Regions from separate parts of the Vallitalea longa genome, predicted to be linked through region 2. Evidence: riboswitches for the same ligand, from Rfam matches in the RefSeq annotation. Region 2 holds a riboswitch; the other holds the start of a gene.
The links. Region 2 has a riboswitch for cobalamin ahead of QMG30_RS17210 (ABC transporter substrate-binding protein). Riboswitches for the same ligand answer to the same signal wherever they lie in the genome.
Positions count from the first base shown of each region.

Region 1: linked by a shared signal. The riboswitch ahead of QMG30_RS02490 (DUF4430 domain-containing protein) and the one ahead of QMG30_RS17210 (ABC transporter substrate-binding protein) in region 2 are both predicted to bind cobalamin.

Region 1 covers NZ_BRLB01000001.1:577,680-585,429, reverse strand. The annotation lists gene QMG30_RS02510 (dihydroorotate dehydrogenase) at 1-501, shown strand, start outside; gene pyrE (orotate phosphoribosyltransferase) at 636-1,310, shown strand; gene QMG30_RS02500 (helix-turn-helix domain-containing protein) at 1,387-2,304, opposite strand; gene QMG30_RS02495 (MFS transporter) at 2,623-3,846, shown strand; cobalamin riboswitch at 3,991-4,178, shown strand; gene QMG30_RS02490 (DUF4430 domain-containing protein) at 4,333-7,750, shown strand, end outside.
Region 2 covers NZ_BRLB01000012.1:135,541-143,290, forward strand. The annotation lists gene lysA (diaminopimelate decarboxylase) at 1-211, opposite strand, end outside; gene QMG30_RS17185 (TrmB family transcriptional regulator) at 263-940, opposite strand; gene QMG30_RS17190 (carbohydrate-binding protein) at 1,112-1,870, opposite strand; gene QMG30_RS17195 (carbohydrate-binding protein) at 1,957-2,766, opposite strand; gene QMG30_RS17200 (carbohydrate-binding protein) at 3,025-3,783, opposite strand; gene QMG30_RS17205 (replication-associated recombination protein A) at 4,028-5,347, shown strand; cobalamin riboswitch at 5,431-5,605, shown strand; gene QMG30_RS17210 (ABC transporter substrate-binding protein) at 5,740-6,675, shown strand; gene QMG30_RS17215 (FecCD family ABC transporter permease) at 6,703-7,740, shown strand.

The DNA.
Region 1 (7,750 bases), on a different contig from region 2:
GGTGTAGCTTTTGGTACAGATCCTAAGATGGCTGAGTATGTGACTAGTGAGGTTAAGAAGTATGCTAAGCAACCGTTGATTGTTAAATTAAGTCCTAATGTTACTGATATTACGGAAATAGCAAGGGCTGTAGAAGCAGGTGGGGCTGATGCTGTATCATTAATTAATACTTTGCTTGGAATGAAGATTGATATATATAAGAGGAAACCTATCCTAGCTAACAGAGTTGGAGGTTTTTCTGGCCCAGCAATAAAACCAGTAGCGGTGAGAATGGTGAATCAGGTATATAATAGTATTAAACTGCCTATAATAGGGCTTGGAGGAATATGTACTGGTGAAGATGCTATAGAATTTATTTTGGCGGGAGCAACGGGAGTTGCTGTTGGTACTGCTAATTTTAGTAATCCTAGAGCTACGATTGATGTGGTTGAAGGTATAGAGAGGTATATGGATGTTATGGGAGTTGGAGATGTTAATGAATTGATTGGGAATATAGATTAACGGTCGGGGAGTAAAGGAGTATGGTTCGCTACTTCACATACCCCTTTACTCCCATCGGTGGTGGAAGTTGGGATAGATGTAAGTAAGAATTTTGGTTATATAATAAGATTGGAAGATATAGGAGGATTAATATTATGGAGCAGTATAAGAGAGAGTTTATCGAGTTCATGGTGGAGTGTGGGGTTCTTACTTTTGGTGATTTTGTGACTAAGAGTGGGAGGAAGACTCCGTTCTTCGTTAATACTGGGAATTATAGGACTGGTAGTCAGTTAAGTAGGCTTAGTGAGTTTTATGCAAAGGCGATTATGGGTAATTTTGATGGTGATTTCAATGTGTTGTTTGGACCAGCTTACAAGGGGATTCCTTTGAGTGTTACTACGGCTGTAGCTCTTAGTAACAGCTATGGAAAGGAAGTTTCATATTGTTCCAATAGGAAAGAGATTAAGGATCATGGTGATAAGGGAATTTTGCTTGGAAGTAAGTTGAAAGATGGTGACAAGGTTATTATCATTGAGGATGTTACTACTGCAGGGACTTCCATATATGAGACTATGCCTATTATTAAAGCTAATGGGGATGTAGATGTGAAAGGATTGATTATCTCTGTGGATAGAATGGAAAAAGGGCAGGGAGATGAGAGTGCTCTTAATGAATTGGCAGAGAAGTTCAATATGAAAACATGTGCTATAGTGACTATGGATGAGGTTGTTGAGCATCTATATAAAAGAGAGATTGATGGAAAGGTACTTATTGATGATGATATAAAAGACAAAATTGACGAATATTACAGTATTTATAGAGGAAAATAGGCAAAATAATTAACTATGATAGTTATTCTATAATTAGATAGCTATTATAGTTTTTTTGTATAGGGAGTTTCATATATTATAAAATATAGGGAGTAATATCTATGGAGCAGTTGTTTTGAGCAAAATGTATTAAGTACTTCATTAGTTTTTGGTTATTTAGATTTTTATAGTCATAGTAAGTCATGACAAAGTATTCCTTGCTATTTTTAATCTCATTACATTTAAATAGTATATAGGCTTTATTAAAATGTAAGATGCTCAGAACATTTAAATCCATGCAATCTATTATTGATAGTGCTTTATTTATCACATTAAGAGCATTTGTATGTTTATCCATAAGAATATATGTGTTAGCTAAAGTATTATACATTTTTACTTTCGACAAGTTGGAAAGACTTGATGAAATATTGCTATGTGTCAATAAATATTCTAATATCTCAATGCTATATTTATAGCCATTTATGAAATGAAATATAATAGCTAAACTATGATAAGAACGAATTTTATCAGAGGATAGTTTGTTTTTATGTAAAAACAATAATAAATCATCATTTTTTTTAAGGAATAAAGATTCTTTGATAAGGTCTATTGATTTATAATAATCGTGATTTATCTCCATTTCACATATTGATTTTAGATATAATATATACTGCTCGTTTTGCGGGGTTTGAAAATCGGTATGATGTTCCATTATAGTCAGTTGGTCGTTGAGACCAGTATAATCACATGAATTTATTAATAAACTTACTTTCTTTTTAGTTGATATCATAAAATCAGGATCATCATAGTCAGAAAATTTTAATAAATCTATTATGTCGTTACCTAGTATTTTAGACATTTCAACTATCATATTAGTTGATGGAGCTACTTTTCCTGTTTCGATTAGACTAATATATTTACGGCTACATTGTATAGTATCAGCTAATCTTTGTTGAGAGATATTATTAGAACGTCTTATTTCACTAAATTCTTTTCCAAATCTATACAAATTCATTATTTCACTCCTATATTGAGAAATATCATACTCTTTAATGTTTATGGGCTATGATGATATAATTAGACTACTAGATAATATATTAATTATAATTATTATATATCAGTAAAAATAATACTACAAGTAATAAAAACAATCTGCCAAGAAGCATTTTGCATGCAGCTGAATTATTATTGTAGATTATTGGCTTACTCCCATATAATATTGAAATGGGAAAGTTGAGTAATTAATATTTATTAGTGTAAAGCGAAAATAGAATATCCATAAATTGTAGTGTCAAATAATATAATATTTAGTAGTAATTATAGGAGGAGTTTTATGTCAACAAAAATAAATAAAAATGGTTTTAGATATCTAGTATTGGCTCAAATAATTTCTGATCTAGGAAATTGGTTTTACACAGCGGCTTTAAGTGCTATGGTATATATTATTACCCAGTCATCTTTAGCTTTGTCTTTTACATTAATTTTCAGTTTGCTTCCTTCTGCTATTTTTTCATTCGTGGGTGGAGGTATTAGTGATCGTTTTAATGCAAAAAAAACATTAATATTAATGGATGCAGTGAGAGCTGTTAGTATATTGTTTGTTTTGTTTTTTAAATCATCAGATACATTATATATTGTATATGTAGTTGCCTTCATGAATTCAATATGTGGTGCTTTACATACTATTTCTAAAAATGTCATCATTCAAAAGTTATTTAAAGGAGTTGAACTTAGAAAAGTTATTTCAAGACTTAGAATGTATTATGAACTTACTGTCATTTTCGGTTCTATGTGTGGTGGAATGATATTGGCTTACTTGGGTTTCTATACAGTAGTTATAGTTAATTCAGCTTCATTCGTAGTAGCTATGATATTCGTGCTATTGATCAGATATAATAATAAAACTTCTGTAGTTGTAGAAAAAGAGGAAAAAATTAGTTTTATAAATCTACAAAAAGAAGGATTTAAATATATATTTTCAAATGGTACATTAAAAGAAATCGCTTTGTATAAGATGTTTTATACTGTTGCAGGAGGAATACTTAATATCTTGCCAGCTATTATTGCTTTAGGCAGATTTAATTATGGAGAAGAGGGTACAGGATTCATATTTGCAAGCATTGGGGTAGGATCAATAATTGGAGCATGGCTTAATGGTATAATAAAAACAAAAGAATATAGTAATAAATATATGGCTTATGGTGCAATTGTTTTCGTATTTGGATTCATAATACTTATGTTAGCACCTAATTTCTATGTGGCTCTTGTTGCCACTGGTATTGTAGGGGGAGTTAGTATATTCTTACAAACTTATACAGAAGGTAGCTATATGGTTTTGGTGGACGAAGCATTTGTTGGTAGGGTAAGTGGCACATTTTTATTTATTACTTATGGAGGGATAACTATCTCTTTAGGTATATTGGGAGCTGTACTGAAAGAGCATTTTATGTTGACTTTGTTTATATGCATAATCATAATACTCATTCCTAATATATTGAATTTGTTGATAAAAGCATATAGTAGAAAAAATGATAAAGAGTATATATTCGAGAAATGATAGAATGAAATGAAATTCAGTTGTAGGTTAATTTAATTAACTAATTATTAGAATTTATTAATATTATAATGTTTTTTGTAATTTTTTATTATTAGTACTATAGGGTATTGAAATGATAATTATAGGCTGTTATAATTGAGTAACAATTGAAGATTGATATTTGGTCAGCTAATTAATTTTAGTTGTTAAAAGGGAAGCTAGTGAGATTCTAGCACAACACCCATTACTGTAAATGAATACAAGGCTTTTATAACCATTGAACCATAGGTTTGAGAAGGAGAAGCTAAGGTTAAGTCATGAGTCAGGAGACCTGCCAATTATCTTATTACAAACCTTTGGGATAGGAGGTTAATTGTAAAAGCTGTTAAAACTTTTATAATGCTTATAATAATGTGTTGATTATATAATTAAGCTATCTCATATGGAGATAGCTTTTTTTGATATCAATTATTATTAACTATCCAAATATAATTTTTGGAGGATAATATGAAAAGGATCAAAACAAAAGTATTACCAATTTTATTTTCAATCTTAATGATTGTATCATGCATTACACCTATATACGCACAGGAGAGGGGAACCCTTGATATTACACTAGCAAGTGTAGAAAATTTTGATAACAATCAAGATGCAATGTTTAACTTTAGTGTAGTAAATACAACTAATGAAACGTTACAAGCCAATTTGATTGTTGGACTTTACGAGAATAACACTAACAAAATGATTACATATAACTATGTTAATGATGAAATCAAGGCAAACAGTGATAAGAATTGGGGTACTTGTATACCAATTCCTGCTGATGGCGAATATAAAATCAAGGCTTTCGCATGGGATAATATGCATAATCCAGTTACTTTAAGTAACACTTTGATAGTTAACCAGCATCAAGAAGTTATAAGTATAGATGAAAAAGTTGATGAGGCCATTAAGCAAGCAGTCAAGTATCAATTGGATGCGGTAGGTGAACCAGGAGTTGCTACTATTGGAGGAGATTGGACAGTATTTTCTCTAGCAAGGTCAGGATTAGAAATACCAGAAAAGTATTATGAAACTTATTATGATAAAGTTGTAGGTAGAGTAAAAGAAGAAAGTATCAAAGATAAAAGAAGATGGGATGATAAAGTCACAGATGTTGAGAGAGTCTGCTTAGCCCTTTCTTCAATTGGAAAAAATCCAGCAAATGTAGATGGTATTAATTTACTAGACTATATATTTAATAAGGCTGAGAATTTCCCAGAGATAAAACCAGATGGAGAATTAGGACATAGACAAGGTGTCAATGAACTAAGTTTTGCATTATTGGCTATAGATGCGAAAGATTATAAAAGTGAAACTGGCATAACAAGAGAAAAGATAATAAATAGAATACTTAATGACTATCAAATCAAAGATGGAGGATTTGCATTAAGTGGTGATACATTAGATGTAGATACTACTGCAATGACTATTCAAGCTCTAGCACCTTATTATGATAGTAATGAAGATGTGAAAGCTGCTATAGATAAAGCTGTTGATAAATTATCTAAGCTACAGGGCAGTGATGGAAAATATGAAATCTCATTTGTTGGTAGTGAATTGACTAAACCATCAGAGACAATATCACAGATCATAGTTGCATTGACTTCACTTGGTATCAATCCTCATACTGATAGTAGATTCGTCAAAAATGATAATAGTTTAATAACTGCTTTACTTACATACATAGATTCTACTGGTGGATTTAAACATGTTCTTGACGAGAATGTTGATGGTATGGCTACTGATCAAGGACTATATGCATTAGTTGCTTATGATAGATTAGTAGAAGGCAAAAATACATTATACGATATGTCTGATGTCGATTTCAGTTCAGTAGGAACAGTTCAATTATCTATTGAAAAGAGAATAATAGGTAAAGGTGATACAGTAAGTCGAACATCCGTAGATTTATATGAAAAAGATAATGTATTTGATGTATTGAAAAGGCTTGTAGATGAAAAAGGCTTATCTATGAAGTGTACATATAATGATAAATACGGAAGTCGTTATATTGTATCAATAGATGGAGATGGAGAATTTGACCATGGTAATGGTTCAGGGTGGATGTATTATGTAAACGGTGAATTGCCTAACGTTGGTGTATCAGCGTATTTCCCTGAAGATGGAGATGTTATCAGATTAAGATATACTACGAATTGGGGTGCGTTGGAAGAACCTCTAGTAGATGTATTAAAACATAAAATCACAGAAGCAGAAAAATACTCTAAGGATGATTATACTGTTGGATCTTTCCAAGTGCTTGAAGATGCTATCAGTGATGCCAAGGTAATTACTGAAGATGACAGTTATAATAGTACCGAGGATTCAAAAGAATTAATAATAAGTGCCAAGATAGGTGAATTAAACAAAGCTATTGAAGGATTGGTAGAAGACAAAAATGATAAGCCTGTAGTTGCTCCTGATACTATTCCAGAGGATTTTGAAAATGACTTATGGCTTAATTCCAATTTCAGAATCATGGAAGTAGGAGATACATATGACTTAACAGCAAGACGTGTACCTGAAATAATTGATGATCCTATAAGTAACAGAGTAGCTCATCCTACATACCATTACAATGTTATAAAAGGTGATAGTGTAGAAATTGGTGCAACATCCGATAATGGAGTCAACAAAATAGAAGCTGTCAGCGTGGGAACTAGTGTTATTGAAGTTACATATGATGCGACTCACCAATATAATAGAGATTTCGGTGCTTGTTCTGACGTTAACAAAGCGTATATCGTTGTAGATGTAACAGATGGGGAAGATAAAGGTATAGATATAAAAACAAGTATAGACCAAAGGAACTATGACACTATATATTATGCTGAGGGAAATACAACTGATTATACTTTTGACGTAGATTTAACAGGTAGTAACGATGTAAAAGTATTATGTAATGACAATATAATAGAGCCAAATGATAATAAATATACTGTATCTCTTGAAAATAGAAGCAATATCATAGAGATAAACGCTACAAATGAAAATGGTACAGAAAAATTATTCTATGTTATAGATGCAAGAAAAATAGAAATAGATATAGAAAATATGTCAAGAGAAGATGAAACAATAAAAGCTGGAGATGAAGTAAAAGTAAGTTTCAGAGGAATAACACTTCCAGTTTATAAATTAGCTACAATCTATAATCCTACTTTCCCATCTCCATGGGGAAATGATGATTATACGAGAGTTAAATATGATAATGAAATTCTAGGCGAAGTTAAATCCAATGACAATGTTGGACAATATTCTTTAGCTACAGCAAATGGGATAAAGATAACATTCGATAAAGAAGGAGTCTACGATTTCACTGATGGACATATTGATGAATCTTGGTGGGGTTCTTCATTAGGTTCAGAAAGAGATATGACAGGTCCAGGAGAACCTAACCTCGGAGCTGATGTATGCAGTGATACTTTCTCCACATTACCTGATTTTTCAATAGTTGTGGAAGAGAATGATGATATATTGCCTACACAAATAGAACTAGATAAAAATGAATTATCTATAAGTACAGGTGATACTGAGAATCTCTATGCTACAATACTACCTGATGATGCTGTAGATAAAAGTATCATATGGGAATCAAGTGATGAAAAAATAGCTACAGTAGTAGATGGAGTAATCACTGGTATAAGTGAAGGGGAGGCAACTATAACTGTAAAAAGCAATGTAGATAATGATATTACAGCTACTTGCCAAGTAACAGTAAAAGATACAGGCAAGAAAACAGATAAGACTAAATTGACACAATTGATAGATGAAGCAGAGAAACTTGATAAAACATCATATACAGAAAAGAGCTATAATGGTCTATTGACTGTATTGGATACTGCTAAAGATGCAGTTGATAAAGAAGATATCACTCAAGACGAAA
Region 2 (7,750 bases):
TTAGTAAAGAAAGATTGCTATTCGCTTTTACGGAGAAATTAACCGAGAAATTAGGATAAGTTAAGAGATTCTTAAGTTCTCTGCATCTTTCTCGCATTATATTTTCGTTGTAGACGTATAAAGGACTTCCATATTCTTTTATTAAGTCAATGGGGGTAGTATTACCAAAAAAATTATTTTTGTTTGAAACTTTGTTATGTGTTGTTAGCATAACTGTTGCTCCTTCCTAAGAAAATAAATTGTAATGATCTAGTAAATAAAACTATTTTTCATTGTTTATATCTATTAATTTAATCTCATTCATAATAGCTTCTCTTATTAATCTGACCAAAGTTCTATTACGAGAATATAATGCTTGGCTCAAAGTGCCTGTAATGACTTCTTCAGTATCTATAATAAGTTTGAATGATTCATAATTAAAGGATTTATAATATTTATTATGATTGAATGTAGGGACTTCTGGTGATAAAATTACTATTTTTTTATTTTTATTATAAGCATCTTCTATTTCATTGGCAAATAAATCAAGAATTTTTTTATCTGCACAAAAATATAATCTGAATTCGCATTGAAGTATCATATTTTTTATTTTATTGATGATATTTTTTGAATCTACTATAGTAATATATGGATTGTTAGTGACTTGGTTAAATTCTAACTCATCCTTTATGATTTTAATGTTTTGGTTGAAATCTCTTGAAGCATTCATTATAAGTTCTTTTTTAGATATAGCAATGTATTTTGCTGATGTACCTTCAATAATATGTGCATTACCTTTATCTACTAAACTGGATAATGCTGCATAGGCATTAGAACGAGATATACCCGAAAGTTTTGCCGCTTCATATCCAGATAATTCTCCATGTTTACACAAAGTAATGTATATAATAGATTCTTGCTGAGTAAAGCCAATGCTTTTTAACGCATTAATTAGATTCACATTGTTCACCTCAATAGTATTCCTTTATAGAACTACTATAAAACATATGTATGTAATTGTCAAGAAAAAAACTAGAGCTTTGTTTAATAACAAAGCTCTGAAAAATATGTAATATATGAATTTACGTTAATATAGTTTAAAAAATTATTAAGATATAAATATTGAAAAAGACTATTCATAGTTTTTAGTGAGACTATAATTATTACCAAAATTATTATCCCAATAAGTTTTACCATTTACAGTATAGCTGATAGCGTATTCTCCTTCAATGTAGTCATAACACGATATGAAGAATGTCCATAATTCTATATTGTCTAGATCTTTTATGTAAGTAGCATCAATCGATTTGTAAGTTTTCCAATTATCTTTGGTATAATGTACTTTTACGTCTTTAGCGTAAGCTAAATCTTTCAAGAACATATAACCTTGTAATCCATAATAATATTTGTGTTTAGCGGTATCTAACATTACAGTGCTTTTTGATAATGCATAAGGGGCATTATTATTGGAGTAACTATATTCAAGATAATAATTTTTCGTATTGTTGTTGTCCCAATATGTATTACCATCAACTTCATATTTTATAGCGAATGTACAATTATTTGATTGATTCTTTGGTATATCTATATTGAAAGACCATATTTCATCTTCAGCTGATAGATTTTTCAGATATGAAGCTTTTTGGTCAACCCAAGTATCACCATCAATTGTATAATGTACGGTAATGTCTTTATCATTGCCTAAGTCTTTTACATAAATATATCCCTTTGAAGTATAATCACTATTAAATCCCTTTTGTGCTATTTTCGCAGAGTATAGTTCTACATTAGGCGTCTGTGTCTGTGCTAGAATACTAAAACTATTAACATTAAATGTTAATATAAAACAAATAGTTAAGGTTATTAAATTTCTAAAATGATTGTTTTTCATTTATAGATCTCCTTTTTTAATATGTAGATAATTAATGTGAATGATAAGCATGTTTAACGTTAAACTAAATAGCAAATATTGATATATTAGTTTGGCATTGGTGAGAAACTGTAATTGTCACCGAAGTTATTATCCCAGTAGGTTACACCATTGGCTGTATATCCTATAGCGTACTCACCACTAGAATTCTCAGGGAAAGGACTTTTATCATGGTAAGTATCAAATGACCATATTTCTATATCATTATCGTATTTCCAGTGATAATGGGCGTTAAGATCATGATAAGTCTTCCAATCATCAGTAGTATAACGTACTATAACTTTTTTATCATAAGCTAAATCTTTTAAGAAAATGTAGCCCCATAAAGAGTGTTTAGTTGGTATATCTTTGTCTAACATAACAACACTTTTTGATAAGACAAAAGGAGCATTGTAAATCATAGTAGTTTCTTGGAGAAAATAATTATCTCCATTATTATTGTCCCAATATGTATTACCGTTAACATCATATTTTATAGCGAATTTACAATTATATTTAACTTGATGTATTGGTACATAAGGTTGTTCAGGTGTTTTGAAAGTCCATAATTCAGATCCATCTTCTAACGTTTTTTGATAAGTAGCAGGTTGATCCAACCAATTGATTCCGTTATAAGTATAGTGTACTGTCACATTTTTGTTAGTACCTAAATTCTTAATATAGATCTTGCCTGTTGCATAATAACCTACCATATTACCAATATGACCGTAAGTTGGTAATATTTTTGCAGAATACAATTGTACATTGGTTGATTTAACTGATGTTGTTTTAGCTGAAATACTGAAACAACTAATGTTAAGTACAAAAACAAAACAAATAATAAAAGTTACTAAATTTCTAAAAAACTTTTTTTCCATAATAAATTCCTCCTTTTTCAAAATATATTATAATAGCTAAATAAATTTATGTCAATTAATAAACAGAATATTAATTAATAATAAAATATTATAACATTATAAAAAATAGTTAATAAATTATATGTTAAATGGGTGATAATTTTTACAGTATTAGTATAACTATACATGTAAATCTAAAAAAATAAGTATACAATTTATTTGATTTTGATAATAATTATGGTATATGATAAAAAACAATATAATAAATTAATTGGTATCTTATTTCTTATAATTCGATTCGAAATTGTTGTCCCAATAAGTAATACCGTTAACTGTGTAACCAATAGCAAACTCATATTTTTTATCTAAATCAAAATACCATTCTTCAACATTATTATCATAGCTTATAAAATGAGAGGCATTGATTTCTTTATAGGTCAACCAATTGTCAGCTGTATAACGTACCTTAACTGACTTATCGGGACCTAAATCTTTTAAGTAAAGATAATTACGGCCGCTGTAAGTACCTAAAGGATAGTGTAACGTAACAACGCTTTTAGATAATATGTAAGGAGCATTGTAACGATTATTGCTATATTGAATAAAATAATCTTGTCCATTATTATTATCCCAATATGTGTTACCATTAACCTCATACTTAATAGCAAATCTACAATTATAAGTACAATCTCTCGACATTGCCGCGTAAGGGTGATCGGGTGTTCTATAACTCCAAACTTCTGACCCATTTTTTAAAGTTTTTAAATAAGTAGCAGGTTGATCTAACCAGTTAATACCATCATAAGTATAGTGTACTGACACTTTTTTGTTGCTGTTTAAATTATTAACATATATATACCCAGTTGTATAATATGTGTAAACAGCACGACCATGATCATAATGTTGCCCTGTTCCTATTATGGTAGAATATAATTGAACATTAGGTGTTTGAGCTGAAATACTAAAATCAGTAATGTTAAGCATAAAAATAAAACAAATAATAAAAGTTACTAAATTTTTGAAATGCTTATTTTTCATGAAAATTCCTCCTTTTCTGATAATATATAGTATATTACAATATATTTTAAAGTCAATCAACAAATTGAATACTTAATATACATAATTTAAACAAAAGGATAATTATTTCTGATTAGTTTGATTAAATAGGATAATGAATTATAGCGTAACTATAGTTATGTATGATATAATTAATAAATAATTAGTTAATAATAATAAGATCATTAGAAAACTTAGAATTACTATTATGACAGAGGAGATAGATATGGATTTATTTGATATGATGAGAGAAAAAACATTAGAGACAGAATCCCCTTTAGCAGCTAGGTTACGTCCAACATCAATAGAAGAAGTTGTTGGTCAGGAACATATAATTGGTAAAGGTAAATTATTATATAGAGCTATAAAAGCAGACAAACTAGGTTCACTAATATTTTACGGACCACCTGGAACAGGTAAAACTACATTAGCAAAAGTAATAGCAAATACCACAAAAGCTGAATTCGTACAATTAAATGCTACAATATCCGGTAAGAAGGATATTGAAAAAGTAGTTAATGAAGCGAAAAATAGGATTGGAATGACTTTAGGCAAGACGATATTATTTATTGATGAAATCCATAGATTCAATAAAGCTCAGCAAGATGCACTTCTTCCATATGTTGAAGATGGCACTATTACACTTATAGGTGCAACTACAGAAAATCCGTATTTTGAGGTGAATAGTGCTCTGGTATCAAGATCTAGAGTATTTGAATTGAAACCTCTTGATAAAGAAGATATAAGTAAACTAATTATGAGAGCCATAACAGATAAAGAGAAAGGACTAGGAAACTTTAATGCTGTGATAGAAGAAGATGCTTTGGAATTCTTGTCTGACAGAGCCAATGGAGATGCTAGAGCAGCTCTTAATGCAGTAGAATTAGGAATATTGACTACTGAACCAGATGAGAAAGGTATAATTGATATTACTATAGAAGTTGCTGCTGAATGTATTCAGAAAAGGGTTATCAATTATGATAAAAATGGTGATAATCACTATGATACTATATCAGCATTCATCAAGAGTATGAGAGGTTCGGATCCAGATGCTGCTGTATATTATTTGGCTAGAATGATTTATGCAGGAGAAGATCCCAAATTTATAGCTAGAAGAATAGTGATATGTGCTTCTGAAGATGTAGGAAATGCTGATCCACAGGCTTTACAGGTTGCTGTAGCTGCGGCTGAAGCTGTTAACTTTATTGGGATGCCTGAAGGAAGAATAATACTATCACAAGCAGCTACTTATGTAGCTTGTGCTCCCAAAAGTAATGCTGCATATCTCGCCATAGATAAAGCACTAGCAGATGTCAAGAGAATACAAATTGATGCGATTCCACCTCATCTGCAAGATAGTCATTATAGTGGTGCCAAAAAATTAGGACATGGAATTGATTATAAATATGCTCATGATTATGATAATCATTATGTTGACCAACAGTATTTGCCAGATGAATTAATGGACAAAAAATATTATGAACCTACTATGCAGGGTTATGAAAAAAATATAATCGAACATTTTAAGAAAATTAAAACCAGATAAGATCATTTATCTTGACATATCTTATGATAAGTATATAATATAGATAACTTATGAATATATTAGTTATATATGATGAGTTGTGAAAATTTTATATATGAAAAGGTACTCATAGAGTTAAAAAGGGAAAGCGGTCAGATGCCGCTGCAGCCCCCGCTACTGTAAATGGTATGAAATCTAATTTTGTCATTGGGAGACCGAGAAGACTAGAGAGTAAGTCAAGCCATAAGCCAGGAGACCTGCCTTTTTATGATGTTTCAGCTTTCGGTGGGAGAGTGTAGATACATTTTATTTGTAATCTAACTGTGCCTCAGCACAGTTTTTTGTTGTTTATAAATAATTTGCTACATATGCATAAAAGCCGATTATTAAAATAACTATGGAGGTTAATTTTTATGAAAAAATTATCAAAAATATTATTATCCTTAATGTTAATTATGACATTGGTATTTAGTTTAGGTGCTTGTAATAATAAAACGGATACTTCAATTGACAAACAAGAGAATGAAGCGATTACATATCCTATGGACGTAGAAGATAAGTATGGTAATAATATAACAATCGAAAAAGAACCAGAAACTGTAATTTCACTATCACCAGAATTCACAGAAACAATATTTGCCCTAGAAGCAGGAGATAAACTTGTTGGTAGAACAGATTATTGTGATTACCCTAGTGAAGTGGAAGATATAGAATCTTTAGGTGAATTAACACAACCCGATATTGAAAGAATAGTAGAAATTGGTCCAGATATTGTTCTTGTATCAGCTCATGTATCTGACGAAACTATTACTCAGTTACAACAGCAGGGAATTACTGTTTTGGCTTTAGCACTAACGGGAGGATTTGACGACACATATAAATATATAGCTACACTTGGCAAAGTACTTAATGTAAAAGATAAATCAGATAAAATAATTGATGATATGAAAGACAAAGTTTCTGAACTAACAAAAGCTGTAGAAGGAAAAGAAAAACCAACAGCATATTTTGTTGTAGGCTATGGTGAGCATAACTCTACAGCAACTGGAGAGACTTTTCTAGGAAAACTAATAGAAAGCGCTGGAGCAGAAAATATTGCTAAGGATGCTACTGGTTGGTCTTATAGTATAGAACAGCTTGTCGACCAAGATCCAGAAATAGTAATATGTTCTAATAAATTTGATTCCAAGAGTAAAATTGAACAATTAGAAGGATACAAAGATCTAACAGCAGTAAAAGAAGGTAGATTATATGAAACAGATGAAAATGTTTTTTTCAGACAAGGTCCAAGACTTGTTGTTGGATTAGAAGAATTAGTTAAAATTTTCCATCCGGAAGTACTAGAATAGACATACTAAGCAAAGCAGGTTATTATTATGAAGATATATAGAAAAAGCAATATAATTATAAGCTTACTGATACTTATAGCAGTTGTTATTATAGCATGCGGTTTTGGTTCGGTAAAAATTAATTTTATTGAAAGTAGTAAGATTCTATTAAATAAAATACCGTTTTTAGATGATTTAGTGTCCTTAGAAGGTATTAAGGATTCTCACATTAAAATAATAACTAATCTAAGATTGCCAAGAATAATATTAGCCTTATTCACTGGAGGAGCACTTTCAGTTGTGGGATGTTCATTTCAAGGAGTATTCAAGAACCCTATGGCTGACCCTTTTGTGCTTGGAATTTCATCAGGAGCAGCTCTTGGGGCAACAATAGGTTTGATATTTAATTTTGATAAACATATATTTGCTTTTACAGGAGTAAGTATATTTGCCTTTGTTGGAGCTATGCTTACAGTTATAGTAGTTCTAAAAATATCTGCAATTGGTAAAAAACTTCCTACTACAACATTATTGTTGGCGGGTATATCTATTAACTATTTATTGTCTGCTCTAATGTCTCTACTTATGTTATTAAATAGAGATAAACTAGAAAAAGTGTATTTATGGACACTAGGAAGTTTCAGTACGTCAAGTTGGTCGGAAGTTGCAGTTATAGCACCTTGTGTGATTATATGTTCTATTATACTGATGGTGTTTTCAAAAGAATTGAATTTAATGTTGTTAGGTGACGATGCTGCTGGAAGTTTAGGAATCAATGTTAATAAAACGAAAAAAATCATATTGGGGGTCTCATCAATCATGGTAGCAGTGGTTGTATCAGCTAGTGGAATTATAGGTTTCGTTGGACTAATAATACCTCATATAATAAGAATAATTAATGGTCCGGATCACAAGAAATTAATACCACTTGCTATGCTTGTTGGAGCTATTTTTATGATATTATGTGATACTATTGCAAGAACTATCATATCCCCTGGTGAATTATCGGTAGGAATTATAACATCGATTTTTGGAGTTCCATTTTTCTTGTTTTTGCTATATCAGAATAAAAAGAAAGTTCTATAAACCAACATAA